Regions from separate parts of the Streptomyces sp. NBC_01445 genome, predicted to be linked through region 3. Evidence: riboswitches for the same ligand, from Rfam matches in the RefSeq annotation. Region 3 holds a riboswitch; each other region holds the start of a gene.
What was found. Region 3 has a riboswitch for cobalamin ahead of OG574_RS34535 (cobalamin biosynthesis protein). Riboswitches for the same ligand answer to the same signal wherever they lie in the genome.
Positions count from the first base shown of each region.

Region 1: another riboswitch for cobalamin. It lies ahead of metE (5-methyltetrahydropteroyltriglutamate--homocysteine S-methyltransferase); the one in region 3 lies ahead of OG574_RS34535 (cobalamin biosynthesis protein).
Region 2: another riboswitch for cobalamin. It lies ahead of OG574_RS40380 (HoxN/HupN/NixA family nickel/cobalt transporter); the one in region 3 lies ahead of OG574_RS34535 (cobalamin biosynthesis protein).

Region 1 covers NZ_CP109485.1:1,506,079-1,516,029, forward strand. Annotated here, with positions in the region: gene OG574_RS07120 (ABC transporter ATP-binding protein) at 63-917, opposite strand; gene OG574_RS07125 (FecCD family ABC transporter permease) at 914-1,975, opposite strand; gene OG574_RS07130 (ABC transporter substrate-binding protein) at 1,972-2,964, opposite strand; cobalamin riboswitch at 3,111-3,308, opposite strand; cobalamin riboswitch at 3,412-3,635, shown strand; gene metE (5-methyltetrahydropteroyltriglutamate--homocysteine S-methyltransferase) at 3,802-6,120, shown strand; gene OG574_RS07140 (dihydrolipoyl dehydrogenase family protein) at 6,192-7,616, opposite strand; gene trxA (thioredoxin) at 7,744-8,148, shown strand; gene OG574_RS07150 (aldehyde dehydrogenase family protein) at 8,237-9,673, opposite strand; gene OG574_RS07155 (LacI family DNA-binding transcriptional regulator) at 9,788-9,951, opposite strand, start outside.
Region 2 covers NZ_CP109485.1:8,850,100-8,860,050, forward strand. Annotated here, with positions in the region: gene OG574_RS40380 (HoxN/HupN/NixA family nickel/cobalt transporter) at 1-747, opposite strand, end outside; cobalamin riboswitch at 777-1,000, opposite strand; gene OG574_RS40385 (ArsR/SmtB family transcription factor) at 1,090-1,452, shown strand; gene OG574_RS40390 (RNA-guided endonuclease InsQ/TnpB family protein) at 1,732-2,904, shown strand; gene OG574_RS40395 (inorganic diphosphatase) at 2,966-3,520, opposite strand; gene OG574_RS40400 (GNAT family N-acetyltransferase) at 3,569-4,057, opposite strand; gene rho (transcription termination factor Rho) at 4,121-5,281, opposite strand; gene OG574_RS40410 (class I SAM-dependent methyltransferase) at 5,693-6,418, shown strand; gene OG574_RS40415 (DUF4440 domain-containing protein) at 6,415-6,900, opposite strand; gene OG574_RS40420 (alpha/beta hydrolase) at 7,083-8,261, opposite strand; gene OG574_RS40425 (phosphatidylglycerol lysyltransferase domain-containing protein) at 8,419-9,951, shown strand, end outside.
Region 3 covers NZ_CP109485.1:7,591,292-7,601,242, forward strand. Annotated here, with positions in the region: gene cobN (cobaltochelatase subunit CobN) at 1-583, opposite strand, end outside; gene OG574_RS34530 (cobyric acid synthase) at 580-2,130, opposite strand; gene OG574_RS34535 (cobalamin biosynthesis protein) at 2,127-3,068, opposite strand; cobalamin riboswitch at 3,180-3,321, opposite strand; gene OG574_RS34540 (hypothetical protein) at 3,432-3,653, opposite strand; gene OG574_RS34545 (inorganic phosphate transporter) at 3,669-4,943, opposite strand; gene OG574_RS34550 (lysozyme) at 5,133-5,876, opposite strand; gene OG574_RS34555 (class II aldolase/adducin family protein) at 6,080-6,757, shown strand; gene OG574_RS34560 (alpha/beta hydrolase) at 6,826-7,953, shown strand; gene OG574_RS34565 (hypothetical protein) at 8,111-9,526, shown strand; gene OG574_RS34570 (VOC family protein) at 9,543-9,951, opposite strand, start outside.

The DNA.
Region 1 (9,951 bases), 6.1 Mb from region 3:
CGCAGTGATCTTGGTCATGGCCGCTGCCACGCAGCCCTGGTGCGCGGTATGGCAGTGCCGTCTCAGGGAGCGGACGTTCTCAGGAAGCGGATGTACGGGCGCTCCCCCGGCTCGGTGGCCGGGAAGACGGTCGCGCGCACTCCGTAGACCCTCGCTATGAGGTCTTCGGTGAGTACGTCTTCCGGGGCGCCGGCGGCGACCACACGTCCTTGCCTGAGCACGACGAGCTGGTCGCAGTACATCGCGGCCAGATTGAGGTCGTGCAGGGCGATCACGCTGGTCAGTCGGAGTTCGGCGAGCAGGTCGAGGAGGTCCAGCTGGTGCTGGATGTCCAGGTGGTTGGTCGGCTCGTCCAGGAGGAGTTCGCGTGGCCGCTGTGCGAGGGCCCGGGCGATCTGGACGCGCTGGCGCTCGCCGCCGGACAGGGTGTGCCAGTGCCGGTGCGCGCGGTCGGTGAGATCGGTGCGGGCGAGGGCGGAACGTACGGCTTCCTCGTCCTGGGCCGACGGGGGCATCCAAGCCCTGCGGTGCGGGACGCGGCCCAGACGCACGACGTCGCCGACCGTCAACTCGACCTGTGTGTCCGCCTGTTGCTCGACCACGGCGATGCGGCGTGCGAACTCCCTGCGGCCCACGGTACTCAGCGGTGAGCCGTCCAGGGTCACCACTCCGGCCTGGGGCGTGAGGATGCCCGCGAGCAGCCGCAGGAGTGTGGTCTTGCCCGAGCCATTGGGTCCGATGAGGCCCGTGATACCTCCGGGGGCCGGGTGCACGCTCACGCCGTCCAGGATGAGGTGCCCGCCGGTCTCGCGACGGACTCGGTCGGCCCGCAGCCCGTCGGCGACGGCTGGGCCGGCGGTGGCTGGGCCAGGAGCGGGTGTGCCGGTTGCGGGTACGCCGGTGGCGGGCTGGGTCATCGGCGCAGGCTCCGGGTGCGGTACAGGACGAGGACGAAGGCCGGTACGCCGATCAGCGAGGTCACCACACCGACCGGCACCTCCTGCGGGTCGAGGACGGTGCGGGCGAGCGTGTCCACCCACACGAGGAAGACCGCGCCGGCCAGGGCCGTCACCGGCAGCAGCCGGGCGTGGCCCGGACCGGCCAGGGCACGCGCCGCGTGCGGCAGCACCAGGCCGACGAAACCGATCGCACCGGCCGAACTGACCAGGGCGGCCGTGAGCAGGGCGGTCGTGCACAGCAGGACCAGACGCGTACGTGCCACGTTCACGCCGAGGGACGCGGCGGCGTCCTGCCCGAACGCGAAGGCGTCGAGCGTACGGGCGTGTCCGACGCAGATCACGAGCGTCGCCACGAGCAGCACCAGGCACATCCGGACGTCGGTCCAGCCCGCCCCGCTGAGCGAGCCGAGGAGCCAGAACAGGACGCCGCGCGTCGTCTCGGCGTCCGCCGCCGTCAGCACGACGACGGAGGTCAGTGCGGAGAACAACTGCATGGCGGCCACCCCGGACAGCACCACGCGGTCGGTGGAACCGCCGAGGGCCTGGCTGAGCGCCAGTACCAGCGCGAAGGAGACCACCGCGCCGAGGAAGGCACCGCCCGAGACCGACAGGGCGCCGCCGCCGACGCCGAGTACGACGACCAGGACCGCGCCGGTCGAGGCGCCCGAGGAGACGCCGAGGACGAAGGGATCGGCGAGCGGGTTGCGCAGCAGCGACTGCATCACGGCGCCGCACACCGCGAGCCCCGCGCCGCACACGGCGGCCAGCAGGGTGCGCGGCAGCCGCAGGTTCCACACGATGCCGTCGCGGATGGGGGTCAACTCCGGTTCGCCCAGGCCGAGATGGGAGACCACGGCGGACCAGACATCGGTCATGCCGATGTCGGCCGGACCGATGGTGATGGCCAGGGCCACGGAGGCGATGAGCACCGCGAAGCCCGCCGGCCAGGCGAGCACGCCGCGCACCGCATGTGGACGCTTCCCGGTGGCCGGAGACGGCGCCGCTTCCACGCTCATCCCGCGAGACCGAACGCCCGTAGTTTCGCGGCGATCTGCTCCACGCCTTCCACCGTACGGATGGTCGGGTTCATGGCCTGCCCGCTGAGCAGCACGTACCGCTTCTTCTTCACCGCGGTCATGTTCTTGGTCACGGCGTTGGACTCGAGGAACTCGATCTTCTTGGCGGCGGATTCGGCGGTCTGCGAGCGGCGCGTCAGGTCGCCGATGACGAGCACGTCCGGGTCCCGGTCGGCGACCGTCTCCCAGTTGATCTGGGGCCATTCGTCGCGGGTGTCGTCGAAGACGTTCTTCGCTCCCACCTCACGGGTGATGACGCCGGGCGCGCCGCAACAGCCCGCCATATAAGGGGAGTCGGAGTTGGCGAACCAGTACAGGAGAGTCGTCCGGGAGGCGTCGATGCCGCCGGTGGCCTTCTTCACTCGGTCCTTGAGTGCGGAGACGAGCCGCTCACCCCGCTCCGGCACATCGAAGACCGCGGCGAGGTCGCGGACCTCGCCGTAGACGGTCTCCATGCTCAGGGTCCTGGTGCGGGCGCCGTCGCCGCCGCCGCTGTTGTCCTTGCCGACACAGTCGGAGGGCGAGAGATACGCCGGTACGCCCAGCTTCTCGAACTGGTCGCGCGGCGCCACTCCGCCCTTGCTCAGCGTGGCGCCGAACGACGCGGCGACGAAGTCGGGTTCGGCGTCCAGGACCTTCTCGAAGGACGGGTAGCGGTCGGCGAGCCGCTGGACCTTCGCGTTCTCCTTCTCAAGTCCCTTCATCACAGGGTCCGTCCAGGTCCCCGTGCCGGCCATGCGATCGCCGAGGCCGAGGGCGAGCATGATCTCGGTCGAGCCCTGGTCGAGGGAGACGGCACGCTCGGGCGCCGCTTTCACCTCGACCCGCGTACCGCAGTTGTCGAGTGCGACGGGATATCCGGCGGCACTGCCCTTGGCTGCCGGTGTGCGGGCGGAGCCGCCGCTGCCGCATGCGGCCAGCATCAGCATCCCGGCCAGGCAGAGCGCGGCGTGGGGTATGAGGCGGCGCGAGCCGCGGCGTGTGGCGGGGTACGCGAAGAGCACGGGGACTTCCTCGATGTCGAGGGCTCATGCGCGGAGCCCGGTCGCACGGTCTCCCCCGCCGCCCCGACCGGAGCCCGCGAAGGCTGCCAGCAGGTCTTCGGACTCGGGGTCACGCGGACGGTGCGCCTTCCCGGACCGCGTGCGGTCCAGTGGCCGATGCCCCGCCCGTCGCCCTCACCGCTGCGCGTCAGCTCCGGATTCGCACCGGATTCCCTGACACATACCTGTCCAAGATCCCGCAATGCGGGGCAGACGGGCATGAGTTCGACTGGCCTTGGAAAGCTACCACGCCGCCCGAAATCAGACGGCGGCCCCTTCTCCGAGGGTGTCCGCGGTGCGGGGCGGGCTCGCGCAGGAACGTCCCGCGTGCGTAGGGTGACCGGTGCAGTTGGTTCGCCCCGTCCGCCAGGCGGGAGCGTCGTAAGAGGGAACCCGGTGGGAATCCGGGACTGCCCCGCAGCGGTGAGCTGGAACGACCGCCGTCACACGCACTGGCCCGATGGATCGGGCTGGGAAGCGACGGCCAGTAGGTGTCCGCCCGACATCGGGTGGACGTGCCCGCGAGTCCGAAGACCTGCCCGTTGCCCGCGCGTGAACCATTCGCACGCGGATATCCCGGTGACCTCGTGGGCGGGTCGGCGTACACACCGAACGGGCGCGCGTGCCCTGCCGTACGCGACCGCGCCGTCCGGTCCGTGTCACCCTTCGCGCTCTCGTCCCCTCTCCGGGATCTCAGGGATTCATCTCGCGAAGGAGATCTCCGTGACCACCGATACCGCAGCCGCGGCAGCACGGGCCACCGTGTACGGCTACCCCCGCCAGGGCCCTGCCCGCGAACTCAAGAGGGCCGTCGAGGGCTACTGGAAGGGCCACGTCGGCGCCGACGCCCTCCGCTCGACCGCCGCCGGCCTGCGCCGCGCGAACTGGCACGAACTCGCCGACGCGGGCATCGGCGAAGTACCCACCGGCGACTTCTCGTTCTACGACCACGTCCTGGACGCCACCGTCATGGTCGGCGCCATCCCCGAGCGGCATCGCCCGGCCGTCGAGGCCGACGCGCTGGACGGCTACTTCGCCATGGCGCGCGGCACGCAGGACGTGGCGCCGCTGGAGATGACGAAGTGGTTCGACACCAACTACCACTATCTCGTACCGGAGTTGGGCCCAGGAACCGTGTTCACGGCCGACTCGGCCAAGCAGGTCGCCGAGCTCAAGGAGGCCCTCGCCCTGGGTCTGCCGGCCCGGCCCGTGCTCGTCGGCCCGGTCACCTATCTGCTGCTCGCCAAGCCCGCGCCCGGGGTGGCCGCCGACTTCGAGCCGCTGACCCTGCTCGACCGTCTGCTGCCGGTCTACGCCGAAGTCCTCGCCGACCTGCGCGAGGCGGGCGCCGAGTGGGTACAGCTCGACGAACCCGCCCTCGTCCAGGACCGCACGCCGGCCGAGCTGAACGCCGCCGGGCGCGCCTACCGCGACCTCGGCGCCCTCACCGACCGGCCCAAGATGCTGGTCGCCTCGTACTTCGACCGGCTCGGCGATGCCCTGCCCGTCCTGGCGGGAGCGCCGGTCGAGGGGCTCGCGCTCGACTTCACCGAGGCTGCCGCCGCCAACCTGGACGCCCTTGCCGCCGTCGGCGGGCTGCCCGGCAAGCGCCTGGTCGCGGGCGTCGTCAACGGCCGCAACATCTGGGTCGACGACCTGGAGAAGGCGCTGGCCACGCTCGGCACCCTGCTCGGCCTGGCCGACCGGGTCGACGTGGCCGCGTCCTGCTCACTCCTGCACGTCCCCGTCGACGCGGCGCTGGAGCGCGACATCGAGCCGCAGATCCTGCGCTGGCTCGCCTTCGCGCGCCAGAAGACCGCCGAGATCGCCACCCTCGCACGCGGCCTGACGCAGGGCACCCACACGATCTCGGCCCAACTCGCCGCCAACCGGGCCGCCCTGGCCTCCCGGACCGCCTCCGCCCTCACCCGTGACCCCGCCGTGCGCGCCCGCACCGCGGCGGTCTCGGCGGCCGACGCCCGCCGCGCGCAGCCGTACGCGGAACGTGCGGCAGCCCAGCGGGGCAGCCTCGGCCTCCCACTGCTGCCGACGACGACCATCGGCTCCTTCCCGCAGACGGCCGAGCTGCGCACCGCACGGGCCGGCCTGCGCGCCGGGCGGATCGACGACGCCGCGTACGAGGAGCGCGTCAGGGCCGAGATCCAGGAGGTGATCGCCTTCCAGGAGAAGGCCGGCATCGATGTCCTGGTGCACGGGGAGCCCGAACGCAACGACATGGTGCAGTACTTCGCCGAGCAGCTCACCGGGTATCTGGCCACGCAGCACGGCTGGGTGCAGTCCTACGGCACGCGCTATGTCCGTCCGCCGATCCTCGCCGGTGACATCTCGCGCCCCGAGCCGATGACGGTGCGCTGGACGACGTACGCCCAGTCGCTCACGGGCCGCCCGGTCAAGGGCATGCTCACGGGTCCCGTCACCATGCTCGCGTGGTCCTTCGTCCGTGACGACCAGCCGCTCGCCGACACCGCGCGCCAGGTCGCCCTCGCCCTGCGGGACGAGGTCGACGACCTCGAGAGGTCCGGGACTTCGGTGATCCAGGTCGACGAGCCCGCCCTGCGCGAGACCCTCCCGCTGCGCGCCGCCGACCACGCCGCCTACCTCGCGTGGGCGACGGAGGCGTTCCGGCTCACCACGAGCGGGGTCAGGCCGGACACCCAGGTCCACACCCACATGTGCTACGCCGAGTTCGGGGACATCGTGCAGGCCATCGATGACCTCGACGCCGACGTGATCAGCCTGGAGGCGGCCCGGTCACACATGCAGGTCGCCCGCGAACTGGCCGCCCACGGCTACCCGCGCGAGGCCGGACCCGGCGTGTACGACATCCACTCGCCGCGCGTGCCCGGCGCCGGCGAGGCTGCGGCCCTGCTGCGCAAGGGACTTGAGGCGATCCCCGCCGAGCGGCTGTGGGTCAACCCCGACTGCGGGCTGAAGACCCGCGGCTGGCCCGAGACCCGCGCCTCCCTGGAGAACCTGGTCGCGGCGGCCCGCACGGTCCGCGGGGAACTCTCCGCGTCCTGATCCCGGGGTGAGACTGTCCGGGCGGAGGGCATCGTGTCCCGCCCGGACAGCCACGCACAGAGGGACATCCCTCAGCCGCGGTACGTCTCCAGCAGCCTCAGCCACACCTCGCTCACCGTCGGATAGGACGGGACCGCGTGCCACAGGCGGTCGATCGGGACCTCGCCCGCCACCGCGACCGTCGCGGAGTGGATGAGTTCGCCGACGCCCGGGCCGACGAAGGTCACGCCCAGGAGGATCTCGCGGTCGAGGTCGACGATCATGCGGGCGCGGCCGCGGTAGCCGTCGCCGTACAGGCCGGCGCCCGCCACCGAGGCGATGTCGTAGTCGACGGCGCGGACGCGGTGGCCCGCTGCCTCGGCCTCCGCGAGGGTGAGGCCCGCCGAGCCCGCCTCCGGGTCGGTGAAGACGACCTGCGGGACGGCGGAGTGGTCGGCGGTCGCCGCGTGGGCGCCCCAGCGGTCGGTCTCCAGGAGCGGCACGCCCTGGGCGCGGGCCGCGATGGCCGCGCCCGCGATACGGGCCTGGTACTTGCCCTGGTGGGTTAGCAGCGCGCGATGGTTCACGTCCCCGACCGCGTACAGCCAGGTGCTGCCGTCCACGCGGAGGCTGTCGTCGACGGGGAGCCACGAGCCGGGTTCGAGGCCGACGGTCTCCAGGCCGATGTCTTCCGTGCGGGGCGCGCGGCCCGTGGCGAAGAGGATCTCGTCGGACTCCAGGGTCGAGCCGTCGTCCAGGGTGGTGACAACGGTGCCGCCCTCACGGGTGACCCCCTTCACAGAGACACCGGTCCGCACCTCCGCGCCGGCCTCGACGAGGGCCTGGGCGACCAGCTCGCCGGCGAAGGGCTCCATCCGGGACAGCAGCCCCGATCCCCGTACGAGCATCGTGACCTGCGAGCCGAGCGCCTGCCAGGCCGTGGCCATCTCCGCGGCGACGACTCCGCCGCCCACGACGACGAGGCGGCCGGGCACCTTCTGCGCGCTGGTGGCCTCGCGGCTCGTCCACGGCTCGACGTCGGCCAGGCCGGGGAGGTCGGGGAGCGCGGCGCGTGTGCCCGTGCAGACCGCCACGGCGTGTCGCGCCGTGAGGACGTGCTCGGTGCCGTCGGGTCCGGTGACGGTGACCCGGCGGGGGCCCGCGAGGCGGCCCTGGCCCCGGTAGAGGTCGGCGCCGATGGACTCCAGCCAGCCCACCTGGCCGTCGTCCTTCCAGTGTGACGTGTGTACGTCACGGCGAGCGAGGACGGCGGGCGCGTCCAGAGGACCCTGCACGGACTCCAGCAGGCCCGGCAGGCGCCTCGCGTCGGCCTGGGCGATGACCGGGCGCAGCAGGGCCTTGCTCGGCATGCACGCCCAGTAGGAGCACTCGCCCCCGACCAGTTCGCTCTCCACCACGGCGGTACTGAGGCCCGCCGCGCGTGCCCGGTCCGCGACGTTCTCCCCGACCGGCCCGGCGCCCAGAACCACCACGTCGTATGTGTTCTCATCCGTCATGGGCCCCAGTCTGGTCGCAGGTGTGCGCCGGGGCCACACGGGTACGTGCGCGGAATACGTCCATTACCGGGACCGTTGTGAACAGCGGCTTCAGCACCGCAACCAGGAAGCAGGAAGAGGGCACATCATGAGCAGCACCACCGTGGAGCTCACCAAGGAGAACTTCGACCAGACGGTCACGGACAACGGGTTCGTGCTGATCGACTTCTGGGCGTCGTGGTGCGGGCCGTGCAAGCAGTTCGCGCCCGTCTACGAGAAGGCCGCGGAAGCCAACCCGGACCTGATCTTCGGGAAGATCGACACGGAGGCCCAGCCGGAGCTCGCGTCCGCGTTCGGTATCCAGTCGATCCCGACGCTGATGATCGTCCGCGACCAGGTCGCCGTGTTCGCCCAGCCCGGGGCGCTTCCGCAGGAGGCCCTGGACGACGTGATCGGCCAGGCCAGGAAGCTGGACATGGACGAGGTGCGCAAGTCGATCGCCGAGCAGCAGGCGAAGGCGGGCGAGGACGGCGCGGAGGGCGCGCAGGCCTGACGCCGGCCCCACAGTGACATAGCGAAGGCCGCCGGGCCCGTACTTTCCGTACGGGCCCGGCGGTCGTTTCCCGCTCGCGTGCACGGGGTCAGAACGGATAGCCCGCCACGTCGCCGCGGACCGTCGTCCACCGGGTCTCGGTGAACGCCTCGATGTTCGCCTCGCCGCCGAAGCGGGCTCCCGTGCCGGACGCCGCGACCCCGCCGAACGGGGCGACCGCCTCGTCGTTCACCGTCTGGTCGTTGATGTGGACGATGCCGGTGGGGATGCGCTCGGCGAGGTCGAGCCCGCGCGCCGGGTCGCGGGTGACGATGCCGAGGGAGAGGCCGTACGGGCTCGCGGCGGCCAGCGCGGCCGCCTCGTCGGCGTCGGTGAAGGACCGGACGGGTGCGACGGGGCCGAAGACCTCCTCGGCGTATGCGGGGGTGCTGTCGTCGACGCCCGCGAGAACCGTCGGCCGGTAGAAGAGGTCGCGGTGCTTGCCACCCGCGGCGAGCTTCGCCCCCGCTGCGGTGCTGGCCTCCACCAGGCCGTGGATCTTGGCGAGTTGGGCCGCGTCGATGACGGGGCCGAGGTGAACCTGTTCGCGGTGCGGATCGCCGACGGCGAGAGAGTCGGCCTTCGCGGCGAGGCGTTCGACGTACTCCTCGTAGAGCGAGGCATGGACGAGGTGGCGGCCGGTCGTCATGCAGATCTGGCCCTGGTGGAAGAAGGAGCCCCAGGCCGCGGTGGAGATGACGGCATCGAGGTCGGCGTCCGCCAGGACGATCAGGGCGGAGTTGCCGCCGAGTTCCAGGTGTGCGCGCTTGAGGTGGCGCCCCGCGGCCTCGCCGACGGCCCGGCCCGCGCCGGTGGAGCCGGTGAAGGAGATGACGGGGACGTCCGGGTCGGCTACGAGCGCCTGGCCCGCGTCCGCCCCGCCTGGCAGCACGTGGAGGACGTCCTCCGGCAGACCCGCGGCGGCGAGGACGGCCGCTAGGGCGAGACCGCCGCAGACCGCCGTGCGCGGGTCCGGCTTGAGGACGACGGCGTTGCCGAGCGCGAGGGCCGGGGCGACGGAGCGGATGGAGAGGATGAGCGGGGCGTTGAAGGGGGCGATGACGCCGACGACACCGGCCGGGACGCGGCGTGTGTACGAAAGGCGCGGCGCCTCGCTGGGCAGGACGTGGCCGGCGGGCCGGGATGCCAGGGCTGCGGCCTCGTAGCACTCCTGGGCGGCGACGTGCAGCTCGAAGTCGGCCTTGCCCGGGATGGATCCCGACTCGCGCACGAGCCAGGTGCGCAGCTCGTCGGCGTGCTCGGTGAACAGGTCGCCCGCGCGGCGCAGGACGGCGGCGCGCGCGAAGTGGGGCTGCCGGGCCCAGTCGCCCTGGGCCGCTGCGGCGGCCTTCGCCGCGGTGCGGACGTCGTCCGGGGAGGCGAGCGTGACGGTGGCGAGGCGCTCGCCCGTGGCGGGCTCCGTGACCTCGTGCTCATCGCCCGACAGCGGGCGGGCCTGCCAGGTCTTCGGGTCGAGCAGGGGCATGCCGGATCTCCGATCGGTCACTGATCTCCGGGGCGGCGCGCGGGACAGGTGCGCCGGCCCATGTTGTTGAGCACGCAACATCCTAGTCGCGTGGGCCTTGCGGGACCCCGGCCGTCAGGTCGACTGTCTCGCCACGACGCGGGCCCGGAGCATGTCGTGCGACTCGGTGACGGCGCCCGGGTCGCGTACCAGGCGGTCGACGAGAGCGGCGAGCTCCTGGCCGGACGGCAGCTCGATACGGACCGTGCTCAGCCGGGGCCGCAGCAGCCGCCCGAGCA
Region 2 (9,951 bases), 1.3 Mb from region 3:
GCACAGGATCGCGTACCAGGGCAGTCCGGCCGCCGCGCCGCTGCCCGCCATCACCATCAGCGTGACCTCGGTCGCCGTGTCGAAGCCGAGGCCGAAGAGGAAGCCGAGCGGGTACATCTGGCCCGGGCGGGTGATGGACTTGGTGAACCGGCCGAGGACCCGGTTCATGAACCCCCGTGAATCCAGGTGCTGTTCGAGCTCCGCCTCGTCGTACGAGCCCGCGCGCATCGCCCGGAACACCCGCAGGATCCCCACCAGGGCGACGAGGTTGAGCGCCGCGATGAGGTAGAGGAAGGACCCGGAGATGGTGGTGCCCATGACGCCGAGCGTCTGATGGGTGGCGGACCCCTCGTTCATGATCCGCCCGGCGAGCTGGGTGCCTCCGGCGATCAGCGCGGCGAGCACGACCACGACGCTGGAGTGGCCGAGCGCGAACCAGAACCCCACCGACACCGGGCGCTTGCCGTCGGCCATCAGTTTGCGGGTGGTGTTGTCGATCGCGGCGATGTGGTCCGCGTCGAACGCGTGCCGCATCCCCAGGGTGTACGCGGTGACGCCGAGGCCGATGCCGAAGGCCTTCGACCCCACCTCGTAGTGCTCCGGCACGACGAGCAGGAACAGCACGCCGAACGCGACGACATGGAGTGCGGCGATCACCGCGAGGAGCCCGGCGGTGCGGACGGTGTCCTCGCGCCGCCAGTGGAACGCGTCGCGTCCGGTCGCCGGGGACTTTACGGGCAGGGCCATGCGGTCACGCTCCAACACCTCGTGGAATCACTTCGTGAGATGCCGTGGCCGGTCTCCTGGCTGACGGGTGTCCGCGTCCGCCCCTGCCTTCCCAGCTGCGCGCGGCAGCCAGTGGCGTAGTGGGGCAAGGCGTCCCGAGTCGTCTCGTTGCCGAGGGACCCGGGGCCCGATCACAGTGGCGAGGGCCGCTTCGGTCTGAGTCCTTTGAGGGACCGTCACCGAATTCCCGAGCACCACGGCCCGCCCACAGTAGAGGCCGGTCGGCGACGCCTGCAAGGCTGCACAGCTGCGTAGGTGTGCGCGGGTATTCAAGATCACATCGGTGGCTGCGAGGATAGGGCCATGCATCTCGTCCCTGCCGAGCGCGCCGACCGCCGCACGATCGACGGCCACCGGGTCTGCGAAGCCATCGCCGCCATCGGTGAGCCAGGACATGTCCGCGCCTGGGCCGACCGGTTCTCCCTGCTCGCCGATCCCCGCCGCCTCGCGCTGCTCCTCGCGCTGTACCGGGCGGGGCCGCTGGCCGTGTCGGATCTCGCCGTCGCGACGGGCATGAACGACCCGGCGGTCTCGCAGGCGCTGCGGCTGCTGCGCGCGGCCGGAGTGGTCGAGGGGGAGAAGGAGGGCAGGATCGTGCGTTACCGCGTCGTCGACGCGGCGACCGCGGACCTTCTCGAGCACTGCGCGACGGACGGCGCGCACTGACACGTGCGCGCCGTCGTGGCCGGCTGCTCTGTCCTTCAGCGGGTTCTTGCGAGGAACCCCGGTCGTTCGCGCCCGGGAGGAATCGCATCCACGGGGTGCGACGCGGAGCGTCGCCGTGACGTGCCGCAGGCCATCACGGCCGCGGAGCGGCCGGGGGCGTTCCGGCGGAGCCGGGCTACGGCGGTGTGCGCGGGCAGGGGCGGGGCAGGTTTCGCTCGCTCGGGTGAGGTGGGGCGAACGTGTGGTGGGGCTTCGTCCAGGTGTATAGGTTCGCTGATCGTGAAGCTGGTGGTGCGGGTGAAGCTGCTGCCGACGCCCGTACAGGCGGCGGCACTTGAGGCCACCCTGCACGCCTGCAACCAAGCGGCGACCTGGGCGGCCGAGGTTGCATTCGAGGAGAACGCGCGACGTCCACTGGAGCTCCGCAAGCACACCTACGCCGAGATCCGGGCCAGGTGGCAACTGGGCGCGCAGGCCGCCCAGCACGCCATCAAGAAGACCTGCGATGCCTACACCACCTTGAAGGCGAACCTGCGCAACGGTCGTTACGGGCGGCCCGGGACCAAGCGGCACACTCGCGCCTCGGGCAAGCCAGTCGTCTTCCGGCCCCAGGCGGCGCAGCCTTACGACGACCGGATGCTGTCCTGGCAGCACCAGGCACGCACGGTATCGATCTGGTCCATGGCGGGCCGGCTGAAGGGCGTGGCGTTCACCGGGCAGGCCGGGCAGCTGGAGGTCCTGGCTGCGCACCGCCAGGGTGAGTCCGACCTGGTGTGCCAGGGCGGGAAGTGGTTCTTGATCGCGACCTGCGAGATCGCCGAAGCCGCCACGAACGCCCACCCGGTCGGGTTCCTCGGGGTGGACCTGGGGATCGTGAACATCGCGGTCACCTCCGACGGGGCCCGACACTGCGGTCGCCGCGTCAACCGCAAGCGGGAACGGGATCGCAAGCTGCGTTCCAAGCTGCAGAAGAAGCACACCAAGTCCGCCAAGCGGCGGGCGAAGAGGCATGCGGGCAAGGAAGCCCGGCGCGCCAAGGACATCAACCACAAGATCAGCAAGCGGATCGTGGCGGAGGCTGAACGCACCGGTCGCGGGATCGCCCTGGAGACACTCACGGGCATCCGCGAGCGGGCACGGCTGAGAAAGCCCCAACGCACCACGCTCCACTCCTGGCCCTTCGCCCAGCTCGGCTCGTTCATCGGCTACAAGGCGAAGCGGGCCGGGGTGCCGGTCGTCTACGTCGATCCGGCATACACCAGCCAGGAATGCTCCCAGTGCCATCACACCGCACGCGGCAACCGGCCCTCCCAGGCCCGGTTCGCGTGCAGGTCCTGCGGCTTCGTTGAGCACGCGGACTACAACGCGTCCCACAACATCGCCCACCGCGGGTGGTACGTGTGGGTCTGCGGGGCTCAGTCAACGGCCCCCGAACTCACCCTCATAGCGTGAGTCCTGGACGCAGCCGAACCCATCACAGCCAGTGATGACTCGAGCAGCAAGCCCGGTCGTTTCATGACCGGGCAGTTGACTCCCGTTGGCCGTTGGCCCGGCGGCGCGCGGCGGCGATCTCCGCGTACGTGAGGTCGCGCCCCTCCCAGTGCGAGCCCTCGGCGGACTTGCCGGGCTCCAGGTCCTTGTAGACCTCGAAGAAGTGCGTGATCTCCAGGCGGTCGAACTCGGGGATGTCCTCGATGTCCTGCACGGAGGTATGGCGCGGATCGTGCGCGGGCACGCACAGGACCTTCTCGTCCATGCCCTTCTCGTCCCGCATCACGAACATGCCGATCGCGCGGCACTCGACGGTGCAGCCGGGGAACGTCGGATCGCCCACCAGGACGAGCGCGTCGAGCGGATCGCCGTCGCGCCCGAGCGTGTCCTCGATGTATCCGTAGTCCGCGGGGTACTGGGTGGAGGTGAACAGCATCCGGTCGAGCCTGATCCGGCCGACGGAATGGTCCATCTCGTACTTGTTGCGGGAGCCTTGGGGGATCTCCACGGTGACGTCGAACGCGTGGACCGCGTCGGTGCCGTGGGCTGCGTCGGTGTGTCGGACCTCGTTGTCCAAGCCGGCCTCCTCGTCCACCCCGAGTGTCCTCCCGGGAGTGCGGGCGCGTCAGCCTATCGGGAACTCCAATTCGGGCCTGTCCCACATCACGGCCGGCGGGTTGGCGGCGGCCGTGCCGGTGGGTACGGCCCCCACGCTGCGGTAGAAGCCCTCGGCGGGCGGGTGCGAGACCACGCGGACCGAGGTGAGTCCCGCCGCGCGCGCCTCGTCCTTCATATGGCTGACGAGCAGCCGGCCGATGCCGAGTCCCTGCGCCGCGTCGGCGACGAACATCAGGTCGAGCTCCGGAGGCACCAGCGTGAGCGCGTAGAAACCGAGCACCAGGTCATCGGCGCCGACCGCGACGAAGACGCGATGGGCCTCGATGTAGTCGGGCCCCACCCGGTAGCCGGCCACCATCGACGCGTACGGGGCCTCGTAGGCGCGCGACGTGCGGACGAGCCGGGTCAGCCGCTTGGCGTCACGGGCGGTCGCCCGGCGCACCCGGACCGTCCCGCCGTTCCCCGTGCTTCCCGCGGTGGTAATGCTCGAAGTCATAGTGAGAGTATTACGCATCCTGTCGCGCCGATCGACCCGGGGAGGTGCACGCCGGCCGCCGTCTCACGCGGTGGGAACGGTGGACTGCACCTGCCGCAGGAACGTCGCGTTGTCCGGTGTCTGCCGGATCCGCTCGACGAGCGTCTCGAGCCCCGCGTGTCCGTCCCGCGACTGAAGTGCCCGCCGCAGACCGCGCACGACCGCCAACTCGGCCTCAGGCAGGAGGAGTTCCTCGCGACGGGTGCCGGACTGGGTGAGGTCGACGGCGGGGTGGATCCGGCGCTCGGCGAGGCTGCGGTCGAGACGGATCTCCATGTTGCCCGTGCTCTTGAGCTCCTCGAAGAAGTAGTCGTCGGCGCGGGAGCCGGTGTCGACGAGCGCGGTGGCGAGGATGGTGAGCGAGCCGCCCTCCTCGGCGAGCCTCGCCGAGCCGAAGAACCGCTTGGGGCCGATCAGCGCGGAGGCGTCGACACCGCCGCTGAGCGTACGGCCGCCGGACGAGGCCGTGTTGTTGTGGGCGCGGCACAGGCGCGTCAGGGAGTCCAGGAGGATGACGACGTCACGGCCGTCCTCGACGAGCCGCTTGGCGCGCTCGACGGCGAGTTCGGCCAGCGCGATATGCGCCTTCGCGGGCTGGTCGAAGGTCGAGGCGAAGACCTCGCCGCGCACCGAGCGCCGCATGTCGGTGACCTCCTCCGGCCGTTCGTCGAGGAGCACCACCATCAGATGGGCCTCGGGGTGGTTCGTGGCGACGGACGCGGCGAGCTGCTGGAGCAGCACCGTCTTGCCGGTCTTGGGCGGCGCCACGATCAGCCCGCGCTGCCCCTTGCCGATGGGGGTGAACAGGTCGACGACGCGGGGCGTCACGCCGCCCTTCGCGGTTTCGAGACGCAGGCGCTGCCGCGGGTGCAGGGGAGTGAGCTCACCGAACTCGGGCCGCCCGCGCAGCTCCTGGACGGGGCGCCCGTTGACGCGCTCGACCGCGGCGAGGACACGCAGCCTGCCGCACGTCCCCTGGATCAAGTCGCCCTTGCGCAGGCCGAGTCGGCGGATCAGGGCGGTCGGAACCTGGACGTCGTGCGACGTCGGCAGGAGGTCGGCGAGGCGCAGGAACCCGGGCCCGTTGCCCGAGGTGTCGAGGACGCCCGCGGCCTGGACCGCGACCTCCTTCGGCTGCGTCGTGAACGCCTTTGTGGTGGTGGGGGGTTCGAGTGTGGTGGTCATCGGAATCGGTCCTTTCGAGGACGTTCGTACGAGAGCATGAGTGAGGTGGGATCCGGCGGGATCGGGGCGGTGACTGCACGCCCCGCGAGGCGGGCGGGCGAAGAGGCCCGTGAAAGCCCTGAGAAGCCTGTGGCCGGGAAGAAGCGATGCGGGGTACGGCGCGTCGGCGCCGCCTGGCGCATCGCTGACATCGATTCGACGAATCCCGCTGTAGCGGCGATTCGGAGAGGGAGACTGGCACCGGCGCCGAAGAGGCGGCTAGCACACGTGCCATTGGCACTGTAACACCCTGGGGGCGCCGTCCCGCAAGGGCTTACGTCACGGGCCGCGGTGCCGACCCGGCCCGGGAGCCCTGCTCGAACCCATCACCACAGCCCCTGCGGCCCCAGGCGCGGCCTATGCTGAGCCACGATGTTCGCACCCGAAGGCCCCACCGTCCGCGAGCTCGCCGTCCAGGCGCTGTCCTCCGTCGAGCACGGCTACGACCTGCTCGCCCCCAAGTTCGACCGCACGCCGTTCCGCACGCCCCGGTCGGTCCTCGCACCGGTCACCCGTGCCCTGCGCCGCATGGGCCCCTTCGAGCGCGGACTCGACCTGTGCTGCGGGACCGGCGCGGGGTTCGGCGTGCTGCGGCAGGTGTGCCGCGAGCGGCCCGTCGGGGTCGACATCAGCGCGGGCATGCTCACGGCGGGCCGCGCGGCCCACACGAGCGGCGCGGACCTGGTGCGCGCCGACGCCCTCGCGCTGCCCTTCGGGCCGGCCTTCGACCTGGTCGTCTGCTTCGGGGCGTTCGGCCACTTCCTGGCACGGCAGCGGCCCGCGCTGTTCGCCCAGGTCCACTCCGTGCTGAGGCCGGGCGGACGCTTCGCGTTCCCGGTGCCGGCTCCCGCGCGGCCCGGCTCCCGCGGCTACTGGTCGATGCTGGCCTTCGACGGCGCGATGCGGGTCCGCAACGCGCTGTGGCGGCCACCCTTCGTCATGTACTACCGCGGCTTCCGCCTCGGCGATGTACGGAGCGAGCTGGTCGCTGCCGGTTTCGACGTGGAGCTCCAGGCGCTGCCCGAACTCGGTGAGCGCTCCGACGGCAGCCCCCGGTGCCGCCTCCTGGTGGCCACGAAGACCGGCGCGCCCCGCTAAACGGCGGTCTCGGGCGCGCCGCCCGCCTGCCGTACGTCCTCGTGGAGATGCACGATCAGCCAGCGGCCGGCCGCGGGGTCCTTGCGCAGGACGGCCGTGTTCCGCAGCAGCTCGGGACGGAGCGGGGTGCCGTCCGGGCCGGGCGCGTATGCGACGCGCAGCCAGTAGCGCAGGACCGCTGTGTCACCGAAGACGTCGACGACCGGGTCGTACGGGCGAAGCCCGCTCCCCACGGGCCCGTCCTCGGACTCGGGCCGCTCGTCCCGCACCCGGTCCAGGTCCGGCTTGCCGAGCAGCAGCGGCTCGGCGGCCGGGTCCCAGATCGTCGCCTCCGGGTCGAGCCGGGCGTCGATCTGGGCGCGGTCCCCGGTGGCGTACGCCTCGTACATGCCGGTCACGACGGACCAGACGGCGGCCACGTCGCCGGGCGCCGCGCCCGGCCTGGCCAGTGCGGGGCGGGCGGACACGGCGGACTCGGGCATGAGGGATGCTCCTGGTCGGACGGGGGAGGCGCGCCGGGGCGACGCGGATGCCAGGCCACCGTAACGGGTCGTCGGTGACGGGTGACCGGTCGGGCCGCAGCGACAGACAGGTGGGCGGGGCTCCGACGCAGGCCCCAGGGGTGCGGCCGGTTCGCGGCCGGTGGAGTGGGCGGGTGGTGCGCTCAGTGCGTCGTGTCCTGCGGGAACGTCAGCTGGCCGCTCATCCACTGCATGGCCGGCGCGATCTCCCGCTGCCATGTCGTGAAGCGGTGGCTGCCGCGCGGCAGGATGATCTGGGCCGACGTCATGGGCGGCTTGACCGCGTGCAGGAACCTCATCGTGTCGCTGAAGTCCGTCTCGCCCGACCTGCTGCTGGCGGCGAGGACGGACACGCGCGGCACGGGCAGGTTCTCCAGGCGCCAGATCAGGTCGTGCTCGCGTTGTCGCTGGGCGGCGTGGGGACCCGAGCCGAAGAGGCTGCCTGTCGTCAGGTCGTCGCCGATCCTGTAGTCCGCCGACAGCGCGGCCGCCGACGTGTACACACCGGGGTGGCGCAGGGTGAGCTGGAGTGCGCACGTGCCGCCCGACGAGTATCCGAGGGCGCCCCACGCACTCGGGTCGTGGCCCACGCGGTACGCCCGCTTGAGCGCCTCAGGCAGGTCCTTCGTGAAGAACGTCTCGGCCCGCGGACCGCCCGGCACGTCCACGCACTCCGTGTCACGGGGCGGCGCGATCGTCGGGCGCACCATCACGATCACCGTCGGCTGCATCCTGTCCGCCCGCAGCAGCCGGTCCGCGGTCTGGGGGACCTGGAGGTACTGGGCGAGGTTCATGATGCCGCCCGGATAGCCGCTGATCGCGACCATCACGGGGAAGCGCTGGCGGTGGAACTGATTCTGGAAGTACTGCGGCGGCAGATACACGAAGGCCGGGTTCACTGCCCGGCTGCGCCGTCCGACGATCTTGACCGACTCGACCCGGCCGACCTGCGCCGCGGGCCCGTGCGGAATCCCCGTCACCCGATCGAGGCCCTGCGGCCCGGCGGGCTGCACCAGACCGCCGCGCACCGCGCCGACCGTGGTGTAGATGCCGCCGTGGCCGAGCGCCGTGACCTCGGCGGGCGCCTTGTCGACATGGCCGAGCAGCTCGTCCCACGAGCCGTAGAAGTCGAAGTTCGTGTTCACGGCGACGGCGAACGCGGTGAGGATCGTGAGCTGGGTCGCGCCGATCACGCCGAGTCGGCCGAGCACGGCGGCGGGCCCTCGCCGGGCGAGCCGTGGCCACACCCAGACCGTGAGCGCCACACACCCCAGGGCGGCCAGCACCGTCGCGTATTCGAGTGCCCGGCTCGTCAGGCCCATGGTTTCCTCAACTTTCAGCCGTCATCTGCGCTGTTCGGCAGTTTTCACCGGGAAAGAGGCGCGACGGCCGAGGAAGGTTTGCCGGCCACCGCGTTCTTACCGTGCTGTTGTGTCGCTCTTACTCCAGCGATGTGGAGCACTCCTACGCTCGGTCACTGTGAAACAACGCCCCGCCGCCGTGGCAGGTCACACGTGCCTGATCATCGGAATTCTGGACATCGCGTCGGCGATCTCCCCGCACATGCACGAGACCCGCATAGAGCGCATCGCGCCCTACGTGCCGGGCCTGGCCGAGGAGGTGGCGCGCGCCGCCGCGCTCGCCGCGGGGCTGCTGCTCGTCATGCTCGCCAGGGGCTTGCGCCGCCGTAAACGGCGCGCCTGGGAGGCGGCCGTGGGGCTGCTCGCGGTCAGCGCGCTCGTCCAGGGCGTGCGCCACCATGCCCTGATCCCCGCGACGGTCTCGGCCGTCCTGTGCGTCGTGCTCGTCGCCTACCGCGAGGAGTTCTACGCGCTCGGCGACCCGCGCGGCAGAACGCGAGCCCTGTGGAACCTCGTCGTCCTCGGCGGCAGCAGCTTCGGGCTCGGGCTCCTCGTCGTCGGCGTGCGCGCGAACCAGGAGGCGGGCCGCTCCATCGTGTTCACCGAACGGGTCCAGGAGGTCGCCTACGGCCTGTTCGGTGCGTCGGGCCCGATCGCGTACAGCAGCGACAAGGCCGCCGACATCGTCCAGTTCTCGTTGCTCGCGCTCGGTGTGGTCACCGCCGCCACCAGCGTCTATCTCGCCCTGCGGCCCGTCACCCTCCGCCCCGCCGACAGCGACGAACGGCTGCGTGCCCTCCTGGCCGACGAGGGCCGGCGCGACTCGCTCGGCTACTTCGCGCTGCGCGGCGACAAGAGCGTCCTCTTCTCGCCGTCCGGCAAGGCCGCCGTCGCCTACCGCGTGGTGTCCGGCGTCGCCCTGGCCGGTGGCGACCCCATCGGCGACTACGAGGCCTGGCCCGGCGCCATCAAGGAGTTCCTGCGGCAGTGCGCCCTGCACGCCTGGACCCCGGCCGTCATGGGGTGCAGTGAACTCGGCGGACAGGTGTGGGTCCGCGAGGGCGGCCTCAAGGCCCTGGAGCTGGGCGACGAGGCCATCGTCGACTGCGCGGCCTTCAGCCTCTCCGGACGCTCCATGCGCAACGTCCGGCAGATGGTCAACCGCATCGAACGCGCCGGCTACACCTGCCGCATGCAGCGCGTACGCGATCTGCCCGACGAGGAGAAGAAGCGGCTGCGCGAGGCCGCCGCCGCGTGGCGGGGCAGCGCCACCGAACGCGGGTTCTCCATGGCGCTCGGCCGGTTCGGCGACCCCGACGACGGGGACTGCGTCGTCGTCACCGCGCACCAGGACGACGAGGCGGGCAACGACCGCGTGCGCGCCCTGCTCCACTTCGTGCCCTGGGGCGAGGACGGTCTCTCCCTCGACCTGATGCGCCGCGACCGCACGGCCGAACCCGGCCTCAACGAACTCCTCATCGTGGCCGCCCTGCGGGGCGCGCCGGGGCTCGGAGTACGCCGTATGTCGCTGAACTTCGCGGTGTTCCGGGCCGCTCTCGCCCGCGGCGAACGCCTCGGCGCGGGACCGGTGCTGCGGGTGTGGCGGGGGCTGCTCGTGTTCCTGTCGCGCTGGTTCCAGATCGAGTCCCTG
Region 3 (9,951 bases):
GGGCGTTGACGCCGCGCGCCTCGATCGCGTCGCACAGCGTGTCCACGAACGCGGTGTTCCCGGACAGCTCGTGGGCGCGGTAGAAGAGCACGCCGACCGTCGGGCGGCCCTCGACGCGGGCACGGCGGCCGTGCACCCCGTATTCGGGCATCTTCTGCGGCTCGGCGCTGTGCCGCTCCTGCGTGCTCCCGGCCCGGCCGTGCCCGCCCCGCAGCACGTCCTGGACGAGGAAGCGGGCCAGCTCGACGAGGTTGCCGGGACCGCCCTCGACGAGATAGCGCAGCGCCTCGGCCACGGCGCCCGCGTGCACGGTCGACTCGGCCATCAGCTCCGCGTCCGGGACGCTCTCGCCGCCGAGCAGGACCGTCGGTACGCCGGACGCCTTCAGCGCCGCGAGCCCGTCCTCCCAGGCGCGCTTGCCGCCGAGGAGCCGTACGACGGCGATGTCCACGCCGTCGAGCAGCTCCGGCAGCTCGCTCTGCACGTCCACGCGGGTCGGGTTCCCGATCCGGTAGGGGGCGCCGGAGGCCCGGGCCGCCAGCAGATCGGTATCTGCGGTCGACAACAACAACACTGTGCTCATGCGGGCGCTCCCGGTGGAATGAAAGGCAGTCCTGACGGAGCGCCGGACTCGATGAGCCGCCACAGCGCGTCCGTGTCCGCGTGTTCTTCGATCAGATCGCCGAGCCGGTCGAGCTGCTCCTCGCGCAGCGCGCCGAACGACGTGTCGGGCGCCGGTACGAAACGGCGGCCCGCGGCGGCCGCGACCTCGCGCAGGAACGCCCGGCGGAAGCCGTCCGCCTCCAGCGAGCCGTGCCAGTGCGTGCCCCAGACGGAGCCGACGCGGCATCCGTCCAAGAAGGCTTCTCCGCCGGTGACCTCGGCGACCCCGTGATGGATCTCGTAACCGTCGACGCGCTCGCCGAGCGCCTCGCCGACGGGCCGGGCGAGGGTCTTCTCGCGCTCGAACCGCACCCGTACGGGCAGCAGTCCGAGCCCGTCCACGGCGCCCAGGCGCGACTCGACGTCGTCCTCGATGCGCTCGCCGAGCACCTGGAAGCCGCCGCAGATCCCGAGGACCGGCCGGCCCTCGGCGGCCCGGCGCGCGAGGGCGTCGGCGAGGCCGCGCTCGCGCAGCCACTGAAGTGCCTTGACGGTGCCGCGCGTTCCCGGCACGACGACCAGGTCCGCGTCGACGAGCTCCTCGGCCCGGTCGACGAACCGCACGACGACGCCCGGCTCCGCGGCCAGGGCGTCCACGTCGGTGAAGTTCGACATCAGCGGGACGGCGCAGACGGCGACGCGCAACACGTCCTCGCCGACCGGGGCCGCGGTCTGCGACTCGCGCACGGAACCGCGCAGCGACACGCGCAGCCCGTCCTCCTCGTCGATGCCGAGGCCGTGCTGGAAGGGGAGAACCCCGTACGTGGGGCGCCCGGTCAGATCCTTGAGCATGTCGAGGCCGGGCTCGAGGAGCGAGACGTCCCCGCGGAACTTGTTGACCAGATAGCCGGCCAGCAGCTCCTGGTCCTCGGGAGCGAGCAGCGCCGTCGTGCCGAAGAACGACGCGAAGACGCCGCCGCGGTCGATGTCGCCGACCACGAGCACGGGCAGCCGCGCGGCCCGGGCGATCCCCATGTTGACGATGTCGGTGCGGCGCAGGTTGATCTCGGCGGGAGAGCCCGCCCCTTCACAGATCACGGCGTCATAGCTGCCCCGGAGTTCCTCCAGGCATCCCACGACGGTGTCCAGAAGTGCCGCCTGCCGTCCCCCGTGCAGCGCCTTCCCGGGGGACGACCCCCCGGACCCCCCGAAGAACCCCCGGGCACTCAACTCGCCCACCGGCTTGCCCATGAGCACCACCTGGCTGCTCCGGTCACTGCCCGGCTTCAGCAGCACGGGGTTCATCAGGGCGCTCGGCTCGACGCGGGCGGCCTGCGCCTGCATGGCCTGCGCCCGCCCGATCTCGGCGCCCTCGCGCGTCACGAAGGAGTTGAGGGACATGTTCTGCCCCTTGAACGGCGCGACCTTCACCCCCTGCCGCACCAGCCACCGGCAGATCCCCGCGGTGACGACGCTCTTCCCGGCATCGGACGTGGTCCCTGCCACCAGCAGTCCGCCACCACTCACGACTTTCCCCTCCGCAACAGTGCCCGCCCCGCGACACACACGCCGAGGGCCAGCCAGCTCACGCGCCGCGAGAGCCGCGCCGCCCGCTCGACGTCGGCGGTCTCCACGGCCCGGCCCGACGCGTTCAGTACGGGCCGGTGCTCGACCCGCCCGCCGTACGACAACGTGCCCCCGAGCCGCACTCCGAGCGCCCCCGCGAACGAGGCCTCGACGACACCGGCGTTGGGGCTCGGGTGCAGCCGCGCGTCCTCGCGCCACGCCGTGAGCGCGCCGCGCGGACGGCCGCCCGCGACAGCGGCGAGCACGCCGGTCAGCCGCGCCCCCGGCCAGCCCGCCACGTCGTCGAGGCGCGCGGAGGCCCAGCCGTAGCGGCGGTACCTGGCCGACTTGTGCCCGACCATGGCGTCCAGCGTGTTCACGGCGCGGAACGCGACGAGCCCGGGGATGCCGGCGACGGCGCCCCACACGAGCGCGCCCACGACGGCGTCGGAGGTGTTCTCGGCGACGGACTCGACGACGGCCCGCGCGATCCCGTCCGCGTCCAGGGCCTGCGGGTCGCGCCCGCACAGATGCGGCAGCCGCTCGCGCGCCGCGTCCACGTCACCGGCGGCCAGCGCGCCCCCGATGGCGCGCGCCTCGCGGCCCAGCGACGTACCGCCGACGACCGCCCAGGTGGCGGCGGCGGTCAGCGCGATGGAGGCGGCGGGGGAGCGGCGCACGGCGCGCGCGGCGAGGCCACCGGCGACGGCGGCGCCTCCGGCGCACACAGCGGTGTGCACGGCGCCCCACCCGCGGTGGTCACGCCACAGCACGCGCTCGACGGCGCCCGCGGCCCGCCCGAACGCGGCGACCGGATGCCCGCGGCGCGGATCGCCGATCAGGAGGTCACCGAGGAGTCCGGCGGCGCTGCCGTACGCGAAGACGCGCTCGGCCCGCACGGTCAGCCCGCCGCTACGGCGAGGGGAACCCTTGTACTCGTTCTCGGCGGGAGCACCCGCAACTGGCAGCCGCGCATGGCGATATGTCCTCACTCAGGGTGTCCACGCCCTGGTTGGAAGAGACCGGCGGCGAGAGTTCCTGGCTCGCGGGGATCACTCCCCGGTGACAGTGGCGGGACCGCGCCGGATTCGCACCGGCTTCCTCTCCTGCTGCCGTAGATGGCCCCGGAAGTCCACCACGCCCCGCGAACGCCCGTCAACTTGCCGTTGACCTGCGAAGGGAGAGTGTGCTGAGGCCCACACGAAGCGGGGTGCGGGACGCCTTCGCGTCCCGCACCCCGCACTCCTGCCGGTTACCTCCGGTCAGGCGACGATCAGGAAGATCCCGTACCCGACGGCCGCCGCGCACAGGGCGAAGCAGGCGTACGCGCCGGAGACGGCCAGCGCCGCCGAGTTGCCCTGGGCCGCCGCCGACTCCCGCTTGGTGAGGCCGACGATGCCGAGGGTGAACAGGCCCACGAGGGCCACCGTGATCACGAGGCTGACTCCGAACACGGAGCCGAGTGCTGCCCAGTCGATGTGCATAGCGCTGCTGCTTCCTTAGACCGTGGCCGGGCGCGCGGGCTCCGCCGAGGGCGGGGCGGGCGAGGCGGGGATGGTGGTCTTCACGTCGGTGGCCAGGTCCGCGACCGTGCCGGCGGGCGGCGGGGTGACGGCCGCGATCGCGGTGGTCACGACGCCGGCGGGCTCGTCCGGGACGTCGACGCCGTCGATGTCGTCGTCCGTGACGTTCGTGTGGTCGATCGAGTTGCGCCGGGACAGCGCCCAGATGGTGCCCGCGCCGGCGATCAGGAGCAGCGCGGTGACGGCGACGCCCCACGAGCCCTGCTTGGTGAGGAACTCGGCGCCCGCGCCGACCAGACCGGCGGCCGGCAGGGTCAGGCCCCAGGCGATGAACATGCGGGTCGCGGTCGACCAGCGGACGACGCCGCCCTTGCGGCCGAGGCCCGAGCCCATGACGGCGCCGGAGCAGACCTGCGTCGTGGAGAGCGAGAAGCCGATGTGTGAGGAGGCGAGGATCGCGGTCGCGGCGCTGGTCTGGGCGGCGAAGCCCTGCTGCGGCGCGAGGTCCGTGAGGCCCTTGCCCATGGTGCGGATGATGCGCCAGCCGCCGAGGTAGGTGCCGAGCGCGATGGCCGCACCGGCCGAGACGATGACCCACATCGGGGGGTTGGCGCCGGGGCTGAGGACGCCGCCCGTGATCAGGGCGAGCGTGATGATGCCCATCGTCTTCTGCGCGTCGTTCGTGCCGTGCGCCAGCGAGACCAGGCCCGCGGAGGCGATCTGCCCGGCGCGGTAGCCCTTGGCGGTCGCCTTCTGGTCGGTCTTGCTGCCTATCCGGTACGTGAGCCGGGTGGCCAGCATCGCGGCGATGCCCGCCACGAGCGGCGCGGCGACGGCCGGGAGCAGGATCTTCGTGACGACGGTGCCGCCGTTGATCGACGACCAGCCCATCGACATCACGGCGGCGCCGATGAGGCCGCCGAAGAGCGCGTGGGACGAGCTGGAGGGGAGGCCCACCAGCCAGGTCAGGAGATTCCAGAGGATGGCGCCCACCAGCGCCGCGAAGATGACCTCGGTCTTGAGTCCGTCCTCGTTGATGATGCCGCCGGAGATCGTCTTGGCGACCTCCACGGAGAGGAAGGCTCCGACGAGGTTCAGCACGGCGGACATGGCCACCGCCGTCTTGGGCTTGAGAGCGCCGGTCGAGATGGTGGTGGCCATCGCGTTGGCTGTGTCGTGGAAACCGTTCGTGAAGTCGAACACGAGAGCGGTAACGATCACGATCCCGAGGAGAAGCGTGATGTGTTCCATTTACCCAGGCTTCTGTTGGACGTCAGTGGCTCGGCGACCGTAGGCAATCTGAGTGAACGGAAGATGAACTGGGGCGGGCGGTGCGGTGACTCGAAGCGGAGTGCCGCCACTCCGTTGGAAACGGGGTGGCGGCGCGGGGTCGTTCGCGAAGCGGAACGGTGGCTCAATCAAGCGGAAGTAAGCCTTCCGCTAGCCGCGGGCGAACCTCCGCAACTGCGTCTGTGAACCGTTGAAGAGATTCTGGTCACCCGGCAGTCCGCCGCTGTTGTCGTACTGCCAGAACGTCCAGTACGACCAGCCCGACGGCAGCGCCCCGGCGGACTCGTCGTAGCGGGCGAGCCATAGCGCGTGGTTGCCCGCGAAGGCCGTGCTGTTGCCCGTGCAGTTCTTCCACCAGCGGTAATTGGTGTAGATCACCGGCCGGCGGCCCGTCCTGCGCCGCACCTCGTCGCTGAACGACCTGATCCAGGAGATCATCTTCCCCTTGCTCAGGCCGTAGCACTTCTTCGAGCTGTACGGGTTGTACTCGATGTCGAGCGCCGGCGGCAGCGTCCAGCCGTCCGCCCGCCACCCGCCCCCGTTGCGCACGAAGTACGAGGCCTGCGTCCGGCCGGACGACTTGTTCGGGAGCGCGAAGTGGTACGCGCCGCGGATGATGCCCGCGCTGCGCGCTCCGTTGTACTGCCGGCTGAAGTAGGGATTGCGGTAGGTGGTGGACTCGGTCGCCTTGACGTAGACGAACCGTGCGCCCTTGCTCTTGGCCTTCTGCCAGTCGACGTTCTTCTGGTGCGACGAGACGTCGTGCCCCTTGGTGCCGCCCGCCGCGGACGCCGGAGCCTGTGCGAGAGCGGTCCCCCCGAACGTCAGGGCGGCGAGTGATGTCGCGGCCGCGATGTGCGCGCGGCGACGGGACGGTTTGTGACCACGAGCCATATTTCCCCCCGGAATGGCGACGTGCATGACAAATCCCACCGGAGGCTACCGGAAGATCCCTCTGAGCCCGTCGGTCTCCAGCCAATCGTTTCCAGGCGGGCATTCATGCCCATTCGTGCGCTTCCGGACTCCTCGGATCCGCACTGAAGTGCCCAGGCGCCACGATCCGCGCGGGCCCGCCGAGCGGCTGGCAGGATGCGGGCATGGCGCAGGAACCGGGCGAGGCAGGGCAGGGCGCGGACGGACTCGCGCAGGCGTGGAGCGCGCTCGTGGCGACGGCCCGGCGCACCGTCACCGACGGACTCGTCGTCGGGACCTCGGGAAACGTCTCGGTGCGCATCGGCGACACCGTCCTCGTCACGCCCAGCGGGGTCCCCTACGACGAGCTCGCCCCGGACGACCTCGTCGCCGTCGGCCTCGACGGCGGGCAGCGTGCCGGAACCCTGACCCCGACCAGCGAACTCCCGATGCATCTGGCGGTCTACCGCGCGACGCCCGCCCGTGCCGTCGTCCACACCCACGCGGTCCACGCCACCGCCGTCTCCACCCTCGTGCCCGAGCTCCCGCTCATCCACTACATGGCCGCGGCCCTCGGCGGACCCGTCCGGGTTGCCCCCTATGCGACGTACGGCACCGAGCGGTTGGCCGAGAACGTGCTCGACGCTCTCAAGGGGCGGACAGGCTGCCTGCTCCAGAACCACGGCACCCTCACCTACGGCGACACCCTCGCCGCCGCCTACGACCGCACGGCCCAGCTCGAATGGCTGTGCCGCGTCTGGCTCACCGCGAGCGCCCATCCCCACCACACGCCGACGCTCCTCACCCGCGACCAGGTGCGCGAGGTGGAGGAGAAGCTGCGGGGGTACGGGCAGCCGGGCTGAACCGGCATCCGGCGGCCCCCGGCCTCGCCCCACTGGCCGGTCGGAGCCCGGGCGCGGACACTGGGACGGTGCGCACCGCCAGAGCGACGGCCGCTGCCGTCACCGCAGTCATCGGTGCCGGCGCGGCCGCGATCGCGGCCGGCCGGTTCGCCAGCGATGCCGCCCTCAAGGCGCCCGCGGGCAGGCCCCTGCCCACCGAGCCACGCCTGACCGTCCACGCCACCGCCGCGGGCCAGATCACGCTCACCCGCGACCTGGCCTCCCTGCGCCCGGGCACGTACGGCCTGAGCGGCGACGGATTCCACGCCGTGGTCGGGCCCGTACTCGAGTCCGCCCCGCACGCGGCGGACGCCGTCGTACGCCGCCTGGAGCGCGTCACCCACGGCTCCCTCGAACCCGGCGCCAAGGCATGGCTCACCCCCCAGGTCCACATCGGCGACCCCAAGGCGGCACTCGGCCTCGACCACGCCGACATCGACATCCCCGGCGAACTGGGTGCGCTCCCCGCCTGGTTCGTCCCCGGCGCCCGCGACACCTGGATCATCACCGTCCACGGCCTGGGCACCACGCGCGAGCACCCCATGGTCCTCATGGACTTCCTGCACCGCCACCGCTTCCCCGTGCTGGACCTCGCCTACCGCGGCGACCTCGGCGCCCCCCGCTCCCCGGACGGCCTCGGCCACCTCGGCGAGACGGAGTGGCGCGACCTGGACGCCGCGATCCGCTATGCCGTGCGCTACGGCGCGCAACGCGTCATCGTGCACGGCTGGTCGACCGGCGCCGCCATGGCCCTGCACGCGGCGGCCCATTCCGCTTTGCGGGACCGCATCTCCGGGCTCGTCCTCGACTCACCCGTCCTCGCCTGGGACGTGACGCTGCGTGCCCTCGCCGAGGCCCGCCGCATCCCCCGGCCCCTGCTCCCCCTCGCGGTCCGCGCCGCCCAGGGCCGCACCGGGCTGCACGGCGACCGCCTCGACACCGCCGCCCACCCCGAGGCGCTCAAGGTGCCCACGCTCCTGATGCACGGCCCCGACGACGAGATCGCCCCCTGGGCCCTGTCCCGCGAACTGGCCGCCCGGCGCCCCGACTTGGTCTCGCTGCACACGGTGGACAACGCCCCGCACGGAGCCATGTGGAACGCCGACCCGCAGACGTACGAGGAGACGCTCCGCCGCTTCCTCACCCCCCTCATGTAGCTCCGCACGGCTCCGTCATACGCACGGGACAGATGTGCAGGAAGGCCCGCGTAGACCCCCGGCGCACGCCGGTCCGCGGACCCTCCCGCGGCGCCCGCAAAGAGCCCCGAAACGATTCCGTTTGGGTTTTCGGACCGTCAACCGGAAGACTGCCCCCGTGACGTCCCGTATCCCGCGCGACTCCAGGCTCCGACTCGTCCGCCCGCGCACCCTCGCCGCCGCCCCCGTGCGGACCGACGGAGTGGTGACCCAGGCACGCCCGCCCCGCCCGGCGCCCCGCCCGCCGGAGGGCACCCCACCCCCGGCGGAACTGGCCCGCATGGCCCGCCGCGGCCTCGCCGACGCCGTCCGCGTGGCCCGCTGGGCCGACGCCGTCCTCAGCCCCGGCAGCGGCCACGGCACCCCCGACGGCAGGGGCGCCCTGTCCCCACCCACCGCCGAACGCGCGGCGGCCGACCTGGACCTGACCCCGCGACAGGTCCGCGCGGACTGGGACACCGCACGCCTCGCGGGCCTCGTCGAGGTGCACGGCGACAGCGCGCGCCCCGGCTGGCGCCTGCGCGCCTGGGACCGTGACGACACCGCCGTGCTGCGCGGCTGGGTCGCGCTCTTCGACGCCTGGTCCCTGGCCCACCCCGCCGACAAGAGCCTGGAGGCCGCCGCGGTCGCCGAGGTCGTCGAGGCGATGCCCCAGGTGCTCTCCCTCCTCCAGCTCTCGGCCGGCCCGGTCCCCGTACCGCAGCTCCTCGATCTGCTCGGCCAGCGCGTCGAGGAACTGCGCACGGAACGCTGCGAGATCCCCTACGGCCCGCAGCCCGAGCCCACCGACACCGCGACCGCCACCACCGGCACCACCCTCCCCCCGCTCCTCGACTGGGCCCTGCACGGCCTCGCCGCCGTCGGTGCCCTCACCTACGCCGACAGCCAGGCCACCCTCACGCCGCTCGGCAGCTGGGCGGTCTGGGTCAAGCTGGAGCAGATCTGCGTGGCCGCCCAGTCCCCGGCGGGCAACATCGAGCAGTCCGCCGATGCCATGCTCAGAGGCTGCGCACGGCTGCGCCCGAACGCGGCCCGCGCCGAATACCGCGCCTGGCTCGCCGCCCGCCCCGTCGGCAGCGCCGTCACCGAGCTGATCGCCGCCGCCCGCGGCGAGGACGCCCTGCTGCGCGGGCTCGCATTCGAGGCCCTGCGCGTCGTCGGAGCCCCCGCCGAGCCCGTCGTCCGGGCCGTCGCCGACGAGCCGCCCCTGCGCCCCTACGCGCTGCTGTGGCTCGCCGAGTACGAGGGAGCCGATCCCGAGGACGTCCACATGGTGCTGACCCGCGAGGAGACGACCTGGCTGTGGGTGGACACCGCGGCGGCCGTCGCGGACCACGGCGAGGCCCAGCTCCTCGTACGCCACCTGGAGTCCGCCGTGCAGCCCACCGTGCCGGCCCTCCTCGACGAGGTCCGGGCGGCCGGGCACCCGCGCACTGTCCAGGTCCTCGTCGCGCTGGCCGCCGCGCACCCGGACCCGGCGCTCGCCAAGGCCGTCCGCCGGGCCGCCTTCCAGGTGCACACCGGAGGCGCGTGACGCCGCGCCCCTGCGATCAGGCCGGTATCTGCGGCGCGTACGTCCCGAAGCTCCACACGTTGCCCTCGGCGTCCTTGGCCATGTAGTCCCGGGAGCCGTAGTCCTGGTCCGTCGGGGGCATCAGGATCTCCACGCCGTGCTCGACGGCCCGGCGGTGATGGGCGTCGACGTCGTCCACGACGACATAGATCCCGGTCGGGCCCGCGCCCTTCATGGCCTCGTCGAAGCGGCCGCCGCGGCCCTTCGAGCCGAGCATCACCGCGCCGTTCCCGTAGGTCAGCTCGGCGTGCATCACCGAGCCGCCCTCGCCCTCGTGCACGGCCGCGGCGGTGAAGCCGAACGCCGAGGTCAGCTGCTCGATCGCGGCCTTCGCGTCGGCGTACAGCAAGGACGGGTAGAAACTCGCGCGCCCCTCCCCCTTCGTA